DNA from 2 places in the Faecalibacterium sp. AM43-5AT genome. Region 2 is predicted to be linked to the other one. Evidence: a T-box and tRNA genes for the amino acid it is inferred to sense, from the RefSeq annotation. Region 2 holds a T-box; the other holds one or more tRNA genes.
What was found. A T-box is a leader RNA that pairs with one kind of tRNA and senses whether it is charged. The one in region 2 lies ahead of pheS (phenylalanine--tRNA ligase subunit alpha), so its partner is inferred to be a tRNA-Phe.
Positions count from the first base shown of each region.

Region 1 (3,267 bases), on a different contig from region 2:
ATATACAGCTCGCGGCGGGATGCATCCTTGGTGCGGCAGTCCACGAATTTCTGCACCCGGTTGGCAAGGTCGATCTGGGTGGACAGGGTTTTTTTGATGCTCTGGCGCGTTTTTTCCGCGTGCTCGCGGCTCTGCTTGTTCACCAGCACCTGCTGGCAGATTTTCTGAGCCTCGTCCGGCTTTTCCAGAAAATACACTTCCAGATAATGCTTGAGGAAGTCGGTCATAGCCTGCGAGACGAATTTGTTGGTGATGGCCTTTTTGGTCTGGTTCTCGTAGCTGGTGCGGGTGGAAAAACTGGACGAGACATACACCAGACAGTCCTGCACATCCTGAAAGCTGATGGCGCTCTCACCTTTTTTATAGAGGTTCTTTTCCTTCAGGTACTTGTTGATCTGGTAGACAAAGGCGGTGCGCACCGCGTGCTCCGGGCTGCCGCCGTGCTCCAGCCAGGAAGAGTTGTGGTAATATTCCAGCATCTGCACCTTATTGGAGAAGCAGAACGCCGCGCTCATGCGCACCTTGTAATCCGGCTGGTCCTCGCGGTCTCGGCCGGATGCCTCACTCTCGCAGCTGAACACCGGGGTCAGGGTATCCTCCCCTGCCACCTCGGCCACATAGTCCGCGATGCCGTGCTCATAGCACCAGCTCTCGTACCACGCCTTGCCAGTGGCAGGGTCTTTCTCTTTTTCATCGGTAAAGTTCAGGGTCAGGCCTGCGTTGACCACCGCTTGACGGCGCAGGGTATCCTTATAGTAGCTGCCAGGCACATCGATGTCGGTAAACACCTCGTCGTCCGGCTTCCAGTGAATGATGCTGCCGGTGCGGCGGCCCTTGTAGGCTTCCTTCTGCAGGCCGCCCACATTCTCGCCCTTTTTAAAATCAAGGTGATAGTGGTATCCGTCACGGTAGATATCGGCGGTCATCCATGCAGAAGCATACTGGGTAGCGCACAGGCCCAGACCGTTCAAGCCAAGGCTGAACTCGTAGTTATCCTCACCCTCGCCATACTTGCCGCCTGCATACATCTCGCAGAACAACAGCTCCCAATTGTAGCGCCCCTCGCCGTTGTTCCAGTCCACGGGCATACCGCGGCCAAAGTCCTCAACGATAACGCTGCCATCCTTACAGCGGGTCACGTTGATGGTATCGCCGTGGCCGTCGCGGGCTTCGTCGATGGAGTTGGAGACGATCTCAAAGATGGAGTGGGCGCAGCCCTCCACGCCGTCTGAGCCAAAGATAACGGCCGGGCGCTTACGCACACGGTCGGCACCCTTCAAAGAAGTAATGCTCTCGTTGCCATATTCCTGTTTTTTTGCCATGCTGCTCCTCCCGGCCCGGCCTTTCTTGCAAAAAGCGGGCCGTCTGTAGTCAAATCATAAAACGCCTCTGCCCTTTTCTTACTATAATATAGGTATACACAGAGAAAAAGGGCAAAAGTGCCTGAATCATTTCATTTTCATTAAACCATAGGTTGTTGAATTTGTCAATTTCTGTTTGGCGCGCCCGCACACAGCACGTCCTATGCCGGATGAGCCGAAAGCAGGTTGAAAAAGTCATTCTTATTTTACGCGCTGGAGCGACCAAAATCAAGAAAGTTTCAATTTTCTGAAAAAAATTTGGATTTACCCCTTTACAAAATCGAAATTTCAGGTATAATAATCATCGTCCGGTGCGCCTCTGTAGCTCAGTCGGTAGAGCAGGGGACTGAAAATCCCCGTGTCATTGGTTCGATTCCGATCGGAGGCACCAGTCAAGGAAACCCAGCAGGGTTTCCAATATGCGGCCGTAGCTCATCTGGTAGAGCGCCACCTTGCCAAGGTGGAGGTAGCGAGTTCGAGCCTCGTCGGCCGCTCCATAACGGAGCAGCAACAGTTGCTCCAATATGGCCCGGTAGCTCAGTTGGTTAGAGCACCAGCCTGTCACGCTGGGGGTCGTCGGTTCGAGCCCGATCCGGGTCGCCACCAAGAAAGCGTAAGCTTTCACCTACTTTGAAACTTGTTTTCAGGGCATCAGAAATGATGGGTGCAAGGTAAAATGCACCGAATATGCGGCCGTAGCTCATCTGGTAGAGCGCCACCTTGCCAAGGTGGAGGTAGCGAGTTCGAGCCTCGTCGGCCGCTCCAACAGGAGTGGAAATTCACTCCTAAATATGGTGACGTGGCCAAGTGGTAAGGCAAGGGTCTGCAAAACCCTCATCCACCAGTTCAAATCTGGTCGTCACCTCCAAAAGATTCCCGGAAGCTTCGGCTTCCGGGATTTTTTGTTTTGCGTTGTTCCCGGAATGATTATCGCCGGTTTAGCTGGATTTGCAAACGGGAAGGTGCTACAATGGCTATACTACTTTGCAAAGGAGCTGATGCCTGTGCCCGCCGAAAACCATACCACCCTCACCCCGGATACGCCGGTGCGCTACCTGAAGGGCGTTGGCCCCAAGACCGCTGAGCGGTTCGAGAAGCTGGGCATCGTGACGCTGGCCGACCTGCTGTGCCACTACCCGCGCAGATATATCGACTTCACCAAACCCTATTCCATCGCCGAAGCGCCCACCGATGTGGAGTGCGTCGTCAGGGCCGAGGTGTTCGCCAAACCCGGTGGGCGTATCCTGCCGGGCGGGCGGCGGATGGAGCGCATCACTGCCGGGGACGATGTGTCCAGTCTGGAGATCACATGGTTCAATAATCCCTATGCCGCCCAGAAGCTGCAGCTGGGGCAGGAATACTATTTTCAGGGCATCGTTACCGGCGGGATGCTGCGCCGCCAGATGGTCAACCCGCAGGTGCGCACCGCCGAGCAGATCAAGGCTTCTCCCTTTGAAGCGGTCTACCCCCAGACCGAGGGCCTGACCAGCAATGCCATCGCCAAGTGCGTGCGGCAGCTGCTGCCCCATGCAGAACTTCTGCCCGACCCTCTTCCGCCGGAAATGCTGGCAAAATACCGTCTGCTCTCCAAGGCAGATGCGGTGCGGGCCATCCACTGCCCTGCCACCGAAGAGCAGGCCTATGCAGCCCGACGGCGGCTGATCTATGAAGAACTTCTGGTTTTGCAGCTGGGCATTGGCCGGATGAAAAACCGGGGTGCCGCTGCCACCGGTGCGCCCATGCAGCTTGCCGACCCGTCCCCGTTCTGGGCCAGCCTGCCCTTCTCCCCCACCGGTGCCCAGCGCCGAGCCGTGAGCGAGATTCTGGCCGACATGGCGGGCGAGACTTCCATGAACCGCCTTTTGCAGGGCGATGTGGGCAGCGGCAAAACGCTGGTGGCGGCTGC
Region 1 is NZ_QVGZ01000012.1:46,736-50,002, reverse strand. It holds gene DW937_RS12370 (toprim domain-containing protein) at 1-1,322, opposite strand, end outside; tRNA gene DW937_RS12365 (tRNA-Phe) at 1,677-1,752, shown strand; tRNA gene DW937_RS12360 (tRNA-Gly) at 1,783-1,858, shown strand; tRNA gene DW937_RS12355 (tRNA-Asp) at 1,888-1,964, shown strand; tRNA gene DW937_RS12350 (tRNA-Gly) at 2,051-2,126, shown strand; tRNA gene DW937_RS12345 (tRNA-Cys) at 2,155-2,229, shown strand; gene recG (ATP-dependent DNA helicase RecG) at 2,366-3,267, shown strand, end outside.
Region 1: it has a tRNA-Phe gene. The T-box ahead of pheS (phenylalanine--tRNA ligase subunit alpha) is inferred to sense a tRNA for this amino acid. The anticodon was not compared.

Region 2 (3,267 bases):
TTGGACTCCACGCCCTGCATCTTGCGGGCCTTGATCTTGATGCCGCCGGGCAGGGTGGAGCCATCCAGAGCCGCGGGCACGCAGTCGCCCAGCTTCATGTTGGCGGCACCGGTGCTGATGCGGATGTCGTGGCCGTAGTCGCCGCAGTCCACCACACACTTGGTCAGGTGGGTGCCCTCCTGCTTTTCCATCTCCACGATCTTGCCGACGACCACCTTGCTGATGCCGGCATCCAGCGGGATCAGCTCTTCGACCTCAAAGCCGCAGGAGAAGAGCTTTTCCTCCAGTTCCTGCGCAGTAACGTCGATATCTACAAATTCTTTTAACCAGCTGAAAGGTACTTTCATTGTCTCTTCTCTCCCCTCTTATTCGTGGAACTGCTTGAGGAACTGCAGGTTGTTCTCGAACATCAGGCCGATGTTGTTGATGCCATACTTCAGCATGGCGATACGCTCGATGCCGATGCCGAAGGCGAAGCCGGAATACTCGTCCGGGTCGATATTGCAGTTCTCCAGCACCTTGCGGTTGACGACACCGCCGCCCAGCACCTCGATCCAGCCGGTGTGCTTGCACAGCGGGCAGCCCTTGCCGTGGCACTCGAAGCAGCTCACGTCCACCTCCACGCTGGGCTCGGTGAACGGGAAGTAGGAGGGACGCAGGCGGGTGCGGGTGTCGGCGCCGAACAGCTTCTGCACAAAGGTATTCAGTGCGCCCTGCAGGTCGCCCAGGGTGATGCCCTTGTCCACGACCAGACCTTCCATCTGGTGGAACATGGGGCTGTGGGTGGCATCGGAGTCAGAGCGGAACACACGGCCGGGCATCAGGATCTTGATGGGCGGCTTCTGAACGTCCATGGTGCGGATCTGGCCGCCGGAGGTCTGGGTGCGCAGCAGGAACTCCTCCGACAGGTAGAAGGTGTCCTGCATGTCGCGTGCCGGGTGATCCTTGGGCACGTTCAGGCGGGTAAAGTTGTGGTCATCGTCCTCGATCTCCGGGAAGGTGCCCACCGAAAAGCCCATGCCGGAGAACACGTCGATGATCTGGTTGGTGATCAGGGTCAGCGGGTGCAGGCCGCCCACAGAGCGGGTCTTGGCGGGCAGGGTAATATCCACCGTCTCCGCAGCATTGCGGGCAGCAAGCTCTGCCTGCTTCACCTGTTCTGCAGCAGCATCGTAATCTGCCTGAACCTTTGCCTTGAGTTCATTGATGATCTTGCCCATAGCGGGGCGCTCTTCCGGCGCAACGGTGCGCAGGTTCTTCATCAGGGCAGGGATCTTGCCGTTTTTGCTGAGGTACTCCTGCCAGAAGGAGGCCAGCGTTTCCTTGCCGGACACCTGACCAAGGCTTTCAGCGGCCTGTTTTGCCAGCTCGTCGATCATTGCTTGCATGGATGTTCTCTCCTTTATTCTTCGTGTTGATGAGCGGAGTGCAACAAAAAAGCTCCGTCCCCTGCCCGATTTCTCAGACAAAAGGGACGAAGCTGTTGATTCTTAGCTCCGCGGTACCACCCGGTTTCCACCCGTGCACAGATGCCGGGCGGCTCTCAGAACGCCGTAACGGGGCGTGGCCGTTCTGTACTACTGCTGTTTCGCACAGACCGCTCAGGAGCGAACTTCAGCACAGATACACCCGGAAGCCCTCTCAGCCGGTGAAGCTTCTCTCTTTGCCGTGTACGCCATGCCTACTCTCTCCGTCGCTGCGTTTGGGAGTATTCAGGTTTTATAACCAAGAGTTATGTTACCACATTTCGGGACAGTTTGCAAGGGCTGTGCAGTCACTTTCCGCAAAAATCGCGTTCGGTGGAGTTTTTTCACAAAGCCGCAGCCATTATGAATCGTTTATGTCATCCATTATGAGCTGAAACAATTCTCCCAGGTCGATTAGTGGCGCAAACTCTTTATCAACTTTGTAATCATCTGAAATTTTTACCACGACCACACCGTCGATCTGCTGGATATATCCTTCCTGCGGATAGACTGGCATCTGTTCCAGCTCTGTTCTGCTGTACAGTTCCCCGTACTGTTCCACCGAGCAATGCTTGAGTTTTGCCGGAGTGATATCCCTGAAAACCGCTTTCCAAGACGCTCTGGCCGAGTAATCGTTCAGCCAGAAGCGGCCCATCTGCGCATACGGATTTGCATAGAGGTAATACTCCCTCTTCATAAAACTGGAGTTCGAGCTGGGTCTGCCCACAAACAGTACCGGCAGCTGCTCGTTATCGTCAAAATATCCGCTGCTCATCAGGTCGTCCGCGATGTGATCCGACATGCTCTTGAGTGTTTTCCTTCCCTCATACATAGCTTCCTGATCGATCACTGCAGAGCAGACATTGCCATAGACGACCAAAACCGCAAGTACTACAGCCCCTGTCCGGGCAGCACGTACATACTTTTTTACCATAGGCTGATTTGTGCGCGTCCCTTCAAGCAGCAGCAGACATACCGGCACGAACAGATTCAATCCTTCGCCCATCTGCAAAAGCCAGACCGCCTCGCTTGTGATCAGCATGATGGCATTGCACATGATGGGCAAAACGATCAGCGCTGCCACTCCCAGAAGGATATATTCCCAATTTTTCCGGTGAAGCATTTTTCTGAAGCGGTTCAGCAGTCCGATGCTCAGCGCCAGAAATACCAAAACGAAAAAGCCCACCGGCTGCAGAATGTTATGCCGATAGTAATTCTGAAAAAAGTAAGCTCCAAACAGTTGGTAGGTCTCTGCAATGGCATTGGGCAGATTTTTCAGTATAGAAAGTACCGAAACATCCGCTCCTCCATTATAACTTGCCATCTGCCATCCACATGCCCATACGATCAGCTTTGTGAGCAGGAAATACAAAACCATTCCTGCAGCTGCGCTGCAAAGACTTCTTCCAATGTGGGCATGGATCTTTTCTCTGTCCACATTGCGGAACAGAAGCAGCAGAAGATATGTCAGCAGGAGCAGACAAAAGTTATCAAGGCTCGTCTGATAGCACGCAAGGCTCATGACCAGAAGCAGTGCTCCCTGTACGACCGCTTTTCTAAAATCTGCGGCACGAACCACACGCTCTGCCGCCAGAACAGAAAACAAAAAAGAGCAGCCAAACACCGGCGACTGAAACCGATATGACAGCTGTATTCCAGTGACCGTGCTGGCCAGAACAGCCATACCCGCCAGATAGGTCACGACAGAATCCTTCTCTGTAAAAAACTTCCGAAGCAGGGTAACAGCCAGCGCCGACATGGAAAGCGTCAGCAATGAATTGAAAGGTTCCGTCTGGATGCC
Region 2 is NZ_QVGZ01000007.1:2,239-5,505, forward strand. It holds gene pheT (phenylalanine--tRNA ligase subunit beta) at 1-347, opposite strand, end outside; gene pheS (phenylalanine--tRNA ligase subunit alpha) at 366-1,388, opposite strand; T-box leader at 1,468-1,706, opposite strand; gene DW937_RS09345 (glucosyltransferase domain-containing protein) at 1,828-3,267, opposite strand, start outside.